2 linked regions of the Novosphingobium sp. G106 genome follow. The protein of the gene in region 1 binds, or shares a complex with, the protein of each later gene. Links are inferred from orthologs where the notes say so. Each region holds a gene or a part of one and is shown on either strand. Other genes may lie near its edges.

Region 1 (2,803 bases):
AGCGGGCGCGCGAGAAGATCAGAAACAACCTCGCGCGCCGGCGCTTCGCCCGCGAGCAAGCGGCAGACCGCTTCGACGATCGGCATGTCGATGCCGCCCGCGCGGGCCAGTTCGGCGAGGACCGGTGCGGTTGCAGCGCCTTCGGCGACGCTGCTCTTGCCCGAAAGCGCTTGGGCGGCGCTCTGCCCCTCGCCCAGCGCCTTGCCGAGCGAGAAATTGCGGCTGGAAGTCGAAGAGCAGGTCAGCACGAGATCACCGAGGCCGCAAAGTCCCGACAGCGTCTCGCCGCGGGCGCCGCGCGCGAGGCCGAAACGCAGCATCTCGGCATAGCCGCGCGCGATCAGCGCTGCGCGGGCATTCTGGCCGAGTTGCAGGCCGTCGACCACGCCGCAGGCGATCGCCAGCACGTTCTTCACCGCGCCGCCGATCTCGGCGCCGATCACGTCGTCCGAATAGTAGGGCCTGAGTGCCTTCCGCGCGATCAGCGGCGAAAGCCGCTGCCACTGCGCCTCGCCGCCCGCGCAGGCGAGCGTCACCGCCGTCGGCAGCCCGGCCGCGACTTCGTGCGCAAATGTCGGTCCCGAAAGCACGGCCAGCCGGGCCGCCGGCGCGGCATCGCGCGCGACGTCGGCCATCAAGCGGCCGGTGCCGGCCTCGATCCCCTTGGCGCAGAGCACGAGATCGCGGTCGCCATCGGGCAGGCCCGCAAGCACCGAAGCGAGGAACTGCGCGGGGACGACCGCGAGCAGCGCGGGAAGGCCGCCAAGCTCGGCGATGTCGCCAGTAGCGCGCACGGTATCAGTCAGTTTCGCGCTCGGCAGGAACAGGCTGTTGGTGCGGCTCGTATTGATCTCGGCGACCAGCTCGGGCTCGCGCGCCCAGAGGACGACCTCGCTTCCGTCGCTGGCCAAGGCCTGAGCCAGTGCCGTGCCCCAGGCGCCGCCGCCGATGACTCCGATCCGTCCGCCCTGAGCTTGTCGAAGGGTCATGCCTTGACTCCCGCGCCGCGCACCGGCTCGGCCGCGGCGTCGAGCGGCCAGCGCGGCCGGGCGGCGAAGTCGAGCGGGTCGCTCTGCCCCAGCCGTTCGACGCCGGCCCAGGCGATCATCGCGGCATTGTCCGTGCAGAGCGCCAGCGGCGGCGCGGCAAAGCGCAAACCATGCTCGGCCGCCAAGGCCTCGAGCGCCGCGCGGATCGACTTGTTGGCCGCGACGCCGCCCGCGACGACCAGCGCCGTGACCGGTCCGGCGGCCGCGACTGCGCGCCCGGTACGGTCGATCACGCAGTCCACCGCGGCCTGCTGGAAGGAGGCAGCAATATCGGCATCGGCATGGATACCCGCCTGCTTGGCGCGCAGCACGGCGCTCTTGAGTCCGGCAAAGGAGAAATGCGGCTCCGAACTGCCGAGCAGCGGGCGCGGTAGTGGGACTTTACGCGCATCGCCTTCGCCCGCCAGCCGCTCGACCGCCGGGCCACCGGGGTATCCGAGGCCGAGGATTTTGGCGGTCTTGTCGAAAGCCTCCCCCAGCGCATCGTCGATCGTCGTGGCGAGACGGCGGTATTGCCCGACGCCCTCGACCAGCAGCAGCTGGCAATGCCCGCCCGAGGCGAGCAGCAACAGATAGGGAAACCCGAGGCTCTCATCGGCCAGCCGCGGCGACAGCGCGTGGCCCTCGAGGTGGTTGATCGCGATCAGCGGCTTGTCGCTTGCCATGGCCAGGGCCTTGGCAGTCACCAGCCCGACCATCACGCCGCCGATCAGCCCCGGCCCTGCGGTCGCGGCAATGGCATCGACATCGCCGAGTTCCATGCCCGCATCGGCCAGAGTCGCCGCGATCAGCGGGGTCAGAATCTCGGCATGGGCGCGAGCGGCGATCTCGGGAACGACGCCGCCATAGGGCCGGTGTGCTTCGTCCTGTGAGGCGATCCGCTGGGCCACGATGACGCGGTCTTCCTGCACCAGCGCCGCGGCAGTCTCGTCGCACGAGCTCTCGATACCAAGGACTACCCTCATCCCCGCTTCCACTTAATGAGATTGGCGACTAGCACAATCCCCGCATGATCGACCGTCCACTACGTTTGGGAACCCGCAAGTCCCCCCCTCGCCCTCGTTCAGGCCCAAGAAGCGCGGGCGCGGCTGATTGCCGCGCACGGCTTAACCGAAGCTGACGTCGAACTGGTGACCGTCACCGCCAGCGGCGACCGCATCCAGGACCGGCCGCTGGCAGATATCGGCGGCAAGGCGCTCTGGACCAAGGAGCTAGACGCCGCGCTCCTGTCGGGCGAGATCGATTTCGCGGTCCATTCAGCCAAGGACGTCGAGACGATCCGCCCCGCCGGCATCACGATCGCCGCGATTCTGCCGCGCGAGGATGTACGCGACGTGCTGGTCGGCGCGGCGAGCATCACCGCCTTGCCGCAGGGCGCGCGCGTCGGCACCAGCGCGCCGCGCCGCGCCGCGATGCTGCTCCACGCCCGCCCCGACTGCACGGTCGTGCCGATCCGCGGCAATGTCGCGACGCGGCTCGCCAAGCTGGCGGCGGGCGAGGCCGACGCTACCTTCCTCGCCGCCGCCGGGCTCAACCGGCTGGGCGAGAACGGCACCGGCCATGCCCTGCCCGCCGACGAATGGCTGCCCGCGCCGGGCCAGGCTGCCATCGCCATCGAATGCCGCGCCGACGACGCCGAGACACAGCGCCTGCTCGCCGCGATCGACCACGCCCCCAGCCGCCACGCCGTGCTCGCCGAACGCGCGCTGCTCGCCGCGCTCGGCGGCAATTGCCACAGCCCGGTCGCGGTGCTG
Region 2 (6,801 bases), 4.0 Mb from region 1 along the record:
TCAACGTCAACGACTCGGTCACCAAGTCGAAGTTCGACAACCTCTATGGCTGCAAGGAATCGCTGGTCGATGCGATCCGCCGCGCCACCGACGTGATGCTCGCCGGGAAGGTCGCTTGCGTCGCCGGCTTCGGCGATGTCGGCAAGGGCAGCGCGCAGTCGCTGCGTAACGGCGGCGCTCGCGTGATGGTCACCGAAGTCGATCCGATCTGCGCGCTGCAGGCGGCGATGGAAGGCTTCGAGGTCGTGACGATGGACGAGGCGGTGACCCGCGCCGACATCTTCGTAACAGCGACCGGCAATGCCGATGTCATCACTGCCGATCACATGGCGGCGATGAAGCCGATGTCGATCGTCTGCAACATTGGCCATTTCGATAGCGAGATCCAGATCGCGGCCCTGTCGAACTATGCCTGGAGCGAAGTGAAGCCGGGCACCGACCTGGTGAAGTTCCCCGACGGCAAGCAGATCATCATTCTCGCCAAGGGCCGCCTGGTGAACCTGGGCTGCGCGACGGGCCACCCGTCGTTCGTGATGTCGGCCTCGTTCACCAACCAGACGCTGGCCCAGATCGAGCTCTGGACCAAGGGCGAGAACTACAAGAACCAGGTCTATGTCCTGCCCAAGCACCTCGACGAGAAGGTCGCGGCGCTGCATCTCGAGAAGCTGGGCGTCAAGCTCACCACGCTGACCAAGAAGCAGGCGGACTATATCGGCGTTTCGGCCGAAGGTCCGTTCAAGCCGGATCACTACCGCTACTGATCGGAACGCCGTCCCGGGCTCGGCTCGGGACGGCGCTATCCCCGCGCCTTGCAGGGCGCTGCACTTGTAATCCATCCCGCCCGCTCATACCCAAGGCGCGATGATCCTCAGCCAGACCGCGCTTGTCCTCATCGGAATGCTGCTGGCAGCCTGGACGCTTGCGGCGGGCTGGGCGATCGTGATGGCGCGGGTACGCCAGCAACGCGCCGAGACCGGCCAGCGCGCCAGCCGGCGCCTCTCCCGAATGATCGACAGATCGCCGGCGCTGCCGCTGCTCGTGCGTGCCGACGGGCGGATCGAAGCGCCGCAGCGCCTGGCCAACTGGCTTGGCCTCGAAAGCGTCCCCCAGTTCCTCACCGAGCTCGATTCAGGCGATAAGGGCCTCACTGCCGAGCAACTCGCCGAGCTGACCGCCGAGGTCCGCCGCACGCAGAAGACCGCCGCTCCCTTCCGCATGGTGGCGACGCCGCGCGGCTCGCGGCGCAGCCTCGCACTGCGCGGGCATCTTGCCGATCCGCATGTCTCGCCCGGCGGCGCCGCGCTGGTCTGGGTGTTCGACTTCAGCGACAGCGAGAGCGAACTGGTCAAGCTGCGCGCCGAAGCAGCGCGCGCGCGGGGTGACTTCACCGCGCTGGTCTCGCTGATCGAAGCGGCGCCGATGCCGATGTGGTTCCGCGGCCCCGATGGGCGCCTCCGCCTAGTCAACTCGGCCTATGTCGCGGCCGTCGCTGGGAAGAACGCCGAAAGCGTGGTCGATGCCGGGACCGAACTGGTCGAGCGCGTCGACGGGCTCACCGCCTCGCAGATTGCGCTCCAGGCGGCGCAGCAGAAGCTGCCGATCGAGCGCATGGTCCACGTCACGATCGCCGGCCAGCGCCGCGCGCTGCGCGTCAGCGACCTGCCGCTCAGCGACGAGGGCATTGCCGGCTATGCGGTCGACGTCGAGGACATGGAAGAGCTGGGCCGCGAGTTCAAAGCCTTCCGCGACGCGCAGCGCTCGATGCTCGATCAGCTGTCCGCCGGCGTCGCCCAGTTCGACGCCAAGCGCCAGCTCACTTTCGCCAACCAGCCGTTCCAGCGCCTGTTCGCGGTGACCCCGGCTGCGGTGCTGAACCCGCCGCCGTTCGAGCGCGTGCTCGACATGGCGCGCGACGCCGGCCGCGTGCCTGAGACGCGCGATTTCCAGGTCTGGCGGCGCGAGAAGGCCGAGTGGTTCTCCGCCAGCGAAGCCCAGGAAGAAGCCTGGCCGCTGGCCGATGGTACTCATGTCCGCATCGTTGCCCAGCCGATGCCCGACGGCGGGTTGGTGCTCATTGCCGAGGACCGCACCGAACAGCTGCGCCTCTCGGCCGTGCGTGACACCTTGCTGCGTACCCGGACCGCGACGTTCGACAGCCTGTTCGATCGATCGCGGTCTTCGCGCCCGACGGGCGGATGCAGCTGTGGAACCGGCGCTTTGCTGCAGACTGGGGCCTCGACAGCGATTTCCTCGACACCCATCCGCATATCGAGGAACTGCTCAAACGCATCGCCGCGCGGCTGATGCGCCCGCCGCAGGCCAAGGGCGTCAGCAATGTCGTCCGCGCCGCGACGCTCGACCGCAAGCAGACCGGCGGGCGCGTGAACCTGGCCGACGGCCGCACGCTGGAGTTCGCCGGCGTGCCGCTGCCCGACGGCAACGGCCTGCTGACCGTGCTCGACATCACCGACTCGCAGAAGGCCGAGGAGGCCCTGCGCGAGCGCAACGCCGCGCTGGTCGAGGCCGACGCGGTGAAGACGCGTTTCCTCGCCAACATGAGCTATGAATTCCGCACGCCGCTGACTTCGATCGGTGGCTTTGCCGAGCTGCTGCAGGCGGGCCTCGGCGGTGATCTTTCGCCGACCGGGCTGGAATACGTCACCGCTATCCTCACTTCGGTCGAGCGGTTGGGTGAAGAGATCGAAAGCGTGCTCGATCTGGCGCAGAGCGAAGCGGGCATGCTGCCGCTGATCCGCGAGGAGATGGAGCTCATGCCCTTCATCACCAAGCTGGTCGAGGAGCGCGAGGTCCGCATCCAGCGCGAGGGGCTGACGCTCGACCTGCGCGGCGACAAGAGCTCGGGCCGGATTTCCGCCGATCCGCGCCGGCTCGGCCGCGCTATCGGGCACCTGCTCGACAATGCTGTCGCGGCGACGCCCAACGGAGGGCGCATCCTCGTCGAGCTGTCGCGGCGCAAGGTAAAAGGCGGCGACCTCGCGCGGATCGTCATTTCGGACAACGGGCCCGGCATGGACGCGGCTTCGGTCGCCCGCGCGCTCGAAGGCCTCAAGGTCAGCGCCGACGGCAAGGCGGTCGAGCGCCGCCAGGGCCTTGGCCTGCCGCTCGCCAACAAGCTGATCGAGGCACACGGCGGTACGCTGGAGCTGCTGTCCGAGCCCGGGCAGGGCACCGCGGTGATCGTCGAGCTGCCGTGAGGCTGGACTTGCCCGATCTCGCGGCGATGACGCGGCTGGGCGAGGCCATTGCCGCCGTGCTGAAGCCCGGCGATGTTGTCGCGCTCTCGGGCGGGCTCGGAGCCGGCAAGACGACCTTGGCGCGCGCGATCATCGCGGCTTTGGGGCACGAAGGCGAGATACCTTCGCCCAGCTTCGCCATTATCGAGATCTACGATCCGCCCGCGGTGCGGTTGCCGCTGGTCCATGCCGATTTCTACCGCCTGAAACACCCGGCCGAGGCCGAGGAGATCGGCCTCGACGACTACCGCCAGGGTGCCGCCCTGCTCGCCGAATGGCCCGAGCATGCCGGCGGTTTCGCCCAAGAGTCCGCCTGCCTCGCGATTGCGCTGGAAGTTGAGGATGATGGGAGGATTGCGATTGTGGAAGCAGGGGCGGATTGGCTAGGGCGGCTGCCATGTCCGTAAGCTTGCCCGATGGCATCGACACCTTCCTGGAACAAGCCGGCTGGAACGGCTGCGCGATCGAGCCGCTGGCCGGCGACGCCTCGTTCCGCCGCTACTTCCGCATCCGCCGCGGCGAAAGCTGCGCGATGCTGATGGACGCGCCGCCGCCCAACGAGAATCCCGAGCCCTTCCTGCGCGCCGCCAAGTGGCTGGATGCCAACGGCATGCGCGCGCCGCGGATACTGGCTGAGGATGCGCCGCGCGGCCTGGTGCTGCTCGAGGATTTCGGTCTGGACCGGATGCGCGACTACCTCGACGACTCGCCCGCCGATGAGCGCGAAGTCTATCGCACCGCGGTCGAGGTGCTGGTCGATCTCCACCGCCTGCCGCCGGGGCCGTTCGCCGAATATTCGATGACCGAGTATCTGCGCGAGGTGCAACTGCTGACCGACTGGTATTGTCCGGCGCAGAACCTTCGGGTCGATGGCCCGGGTTATGTCGCGGCCTGGGACGAGGTACTGAAGCCGCTGCTGCCGCGCCAGTGCCCCGGCGTCACGGTGCTGCGCGACTACCACGCCGAGAACATCATGCTGCTCGGCAAACTCGACCAGCAGGGGCTGCTCGATTTCCAGGACGCGCTGATCGGGCACCGCGCCTATGATCTCGTCTCGCTGCTCCAGGATGCACGGCGCGACGTCTCGCCCGAGCTCGAGGCCGAGATGTTCGACCATTACCTGCAGAAGAGCGGCGAACCGGCGGAGGACTTCTTCGCCGACTATGCCCGGCTCGGCGCGCAGCGGAACGCGAAGATCGTGGGCATCTTCGTCCGTCTGTGGAAGCGCGACGGCAAGCCGCGCTATCTCGACATGATCCCGCGCGTCTGGGCGCTGATGGAGCGCGACCTCAGGCATCCTGCGCTGGCGCCGGTCGCGGCCTGGTTCGACGCCAATATTCCGGCCGAACTTCGCCAAGCCGGCGGTGGGAGCTACGCGCTGTGAAGGACCTCGCCAGCGATACCGCGATGGTCATGGCAGCAGGCCTCGGCAAACGCATGCGCCCTTTGACCGCGAGCCAGCCCAAGCCGCTGGTCCGGGTCAATGGTAAGGCACTGATCGACTACAGCCTCGATGGCCTGGCCAGTGCCGGCGTCGCCAACGCGGTGGTCAACGTCCACTATCTCGGCGACGCGCTCGAGGCGCACCTCGCCGCGCGCAAGAAAGGGCCGGCGACTACCATTTCGGACGAGCGCGACCTGCTGCTCGAAACCGGCGGCGGCATGGTCAAAGCCGCACCGCTGCTGCCCGATCCGTTCTTCTGCCTGAACAGCGACAATATCTGGCTCGACGGCCCGCAGAACGTGTTCCGCGAGCTGTCGAACCGCTGGAATCCCGATCAGATGGACGCGCTGCTGCTGGTCGTGCCGCATGCCCGGGCGTTCAACTACCAGGGCAAGGGCGATTTCCATCTCGATCCGCTGGGCCGCATCACCCGGCGGCGGACTGGCCGGATCGCGCCATTCATCTACACCGGCATCCAGATCGTCTCGAAGCGCCTGCTGCGCGATGCGCCCGAAGGGCCGTTTTCGACGAACGTGCTCTGGGAGCGGGCGATCGCGGAGGGCCGGCTGTTCGGGCTCTCGCATACCGGGCTGTGTTGCGAAGTGGGCGACCCTGCGGCTATTGCCCCGACCGAGGCCCTGCTGACCCGTGCCTGACAGGCCGGGACCGAACATCTACTCGATCGCCGCGCACCGCGGTTTCGCCGATGCGCTGGTCGCCGGGCTGATCCCGCGCTACGCCGACGGCGACCTCGGACTGGCGCGGCTGACCTTGCTGCTGCCGAGCCGCCGCGCGGTGCGGACGGTGACCGAGGCGTTCATTCGCTTGTCCGGTGCAGGGATGCTCTTGCCGCGCATGGCGGTAGTCGGCGATCTCGATCTCGACGAGACGCTGGGTGCTTTGCTAGATCCGCTCGGTGCCGGCGCCGAGATCGCGCCCGCTGCCGATCCGACGCGGCGCTGGCTGCGGCTGGCGCATTTCCTGACGCTGGTCGAGGGCGAGAAGGCGGGGAAGGGCGCGGCCTTGCTGCGCCGGGCTTTCGACCTCGGTCGGACGATGGACCGGCTGCTGGTCGAGGGCATCGCGCCGATCGATCTGATGTCGGAGGAGGTGGTCGGCATCGTCGGCGATCTTGCCGGGCACTGGCAGGACTCGACGCGGACCTTCCTGATGGTCCAGCAGTACTGGCTGGCCGAGCTGGCGGAGCGCGGCGAGGTCGATGCGGCGACTCGGCGAAACACACTTTTCGACTATGCCGCGGCGCGCTGGCTGGAGAATTCACCGCCGAATCCAATAGTTGCGGCAGGCGTGACTTCGGCGTCGCCGGCGCTGGCCAGGCTGCTGCGTGTGGTTTCCGAGCTGCCGCGCGGCGCGGTGATCCTGCCCGATCTCGACCTTTCGCTCGATCCGAGGTCTGGGACGCGCTCGGCAACGCCGGAAAGGCGGCAGATGTTGACGGTAGCCAGTTCGGCCGCAATGACGCCGCAACCCACCTGCAGTACCACCTGAAACTGCTGCTCAATCGCATGGGCGTGGCGCGAAACGAAGTGCAGCCGTGGCACCGCGCGGGTATGTCCGCGGCCGAACCGGCACGAAGCCGGGCGATCTCGAACCTGTTCCTGCCGCCAGCTGCCTCGGCGCGCTGGGTGGACCTGCCTGCCGATCAACGCCGGCTGTCGGGCGTGCGCTTGATGGAAAGCGCGCATCCAGGCGAGGAAGCGCAAGCCATCGCCATCCTGATCCGCGAGGCACTGGAAGTGCCCGAGAAGCGCATCGCGCTGATCACGCCCGATCGCGGCTTGGCGGGGCGGGTCGTCGCGCAGCTTCAGCGCTGGGGAATCGAGGCCGACGATACCGCCGGCCAGCCGCTGCCGCAGACTGCCGCCGGGCGCCTGCTACTGCTGCTCGCCGAACTGCTCGCCGAGGACGCGGCGCCGGTGCCGCTGCTGGCGGTGCTGACCCATCCGCTGGTTGCGGCCGAGGCGGATCGTCCGGCGTGGCTCGAAAATGCGCGCAAGCTCGATCTCCGGCTGCGCGGTCCGCGCCCCGCCTCCGGGCTGGAGCCGCTGCGCGCCATCGCCGAACAGGCGAACCTGCGCGACT

Evidence for each region.
Region 2: the proteins of tsaD (region 1) and tsaE are in contact, whole or in part, in a crystal structure (PDB 6N9A), measured with the Thermotoga maritima proteins. The link is inferred for Novosphingobium sp. G106 from one-to-one orthologs. Residues at the interface, in WP_004082750.1 of Thermotoga maritima: Cys10, Asp11, Arg49, His50, Leu82, Gly84, Gly135, Gly136, Glu154, Thr155, Leu156, Asp157, Asp158, Ser159, Glu162, Asp165, Lys166, Arg169, Leu170, Tyr175, Lys213, Thr214, Leu217, Tyr218, Gln221, Arg222, Asn324; in WP_004082108.1 of Thermotoga maritima: Leu37, Gly38, Lys46, Lys57, Val59, Lys60, Ser61, Thr63, Phe64, Thr65, Leu66, Met67, Val69, Pro71, Tyr82, Arg83, Leu84, Asp86, Asp88, Phe89, Asp93, Ile128, Asp130, Glu131, Arg134.

What each region holds. Positions count from the first base shown.
Region 1 is NZ_JAHOOZ010000001.1:5,020,236-5,023,038, reverse strand. It holds tsaD (tRNA (adenosine(37)-N6)-threonylcarbamoyltransferase complex transferase subunit TsaD), read right to left. Parts: upstream 2,015-2,803; coding sequence 986-2,014; downstream 1-985. Other genes in the region: hemC (hydroxymethylbilane synthase), read left to right, coding at 2,138-2,803; KRR38_RS24345 (NAD(P)H-dependent glycerol-3-phosphate dehydrogenase), read right to left, coding at 1-989.
Region 2 is NZ_JAHOOZ010000001.1:1,063,607-1,070,407, forward strand. What follows is about bases 1,937-4,936. They hold tsaE (tRNA (adenosine(37)-N6)-threonylcarbamoyltransferase complex ATPase subunit type 1 TsaE), read left to right. Parts: upstream 1,937-3,211; coding sequence 3,212-3,661; downstream 3,662-4,936. Other genes in these bases: KRR38_RS05030 (aminoglycoside phosphotransferase family protein), read left to right, coding at 3,652-4,638; KRR38_RS05035 (nucleotidyltransferase family protein), read left to right, coding at 4,635-4,936. In the rest of the region: ahcY (adenosylhomocysteinase), read left to right, coding at 1-761; more of KRR38_RS05035, read left to right, coding at 4,937-5,354; KRR38_RS37680 (hypothetical protein), read left to right, coding at 5,347-6,207; KRR38_RS05040 (PD-(D/E)XK nuclease family protein), read left to right, coding at 6,270-6,801. UniProt on the Escherichia coli protein: Required for the formation of a threonylcarbamoyl group on adenosine at position 37 (t(6)A37) in tRNAs that read codons beginning with adenine.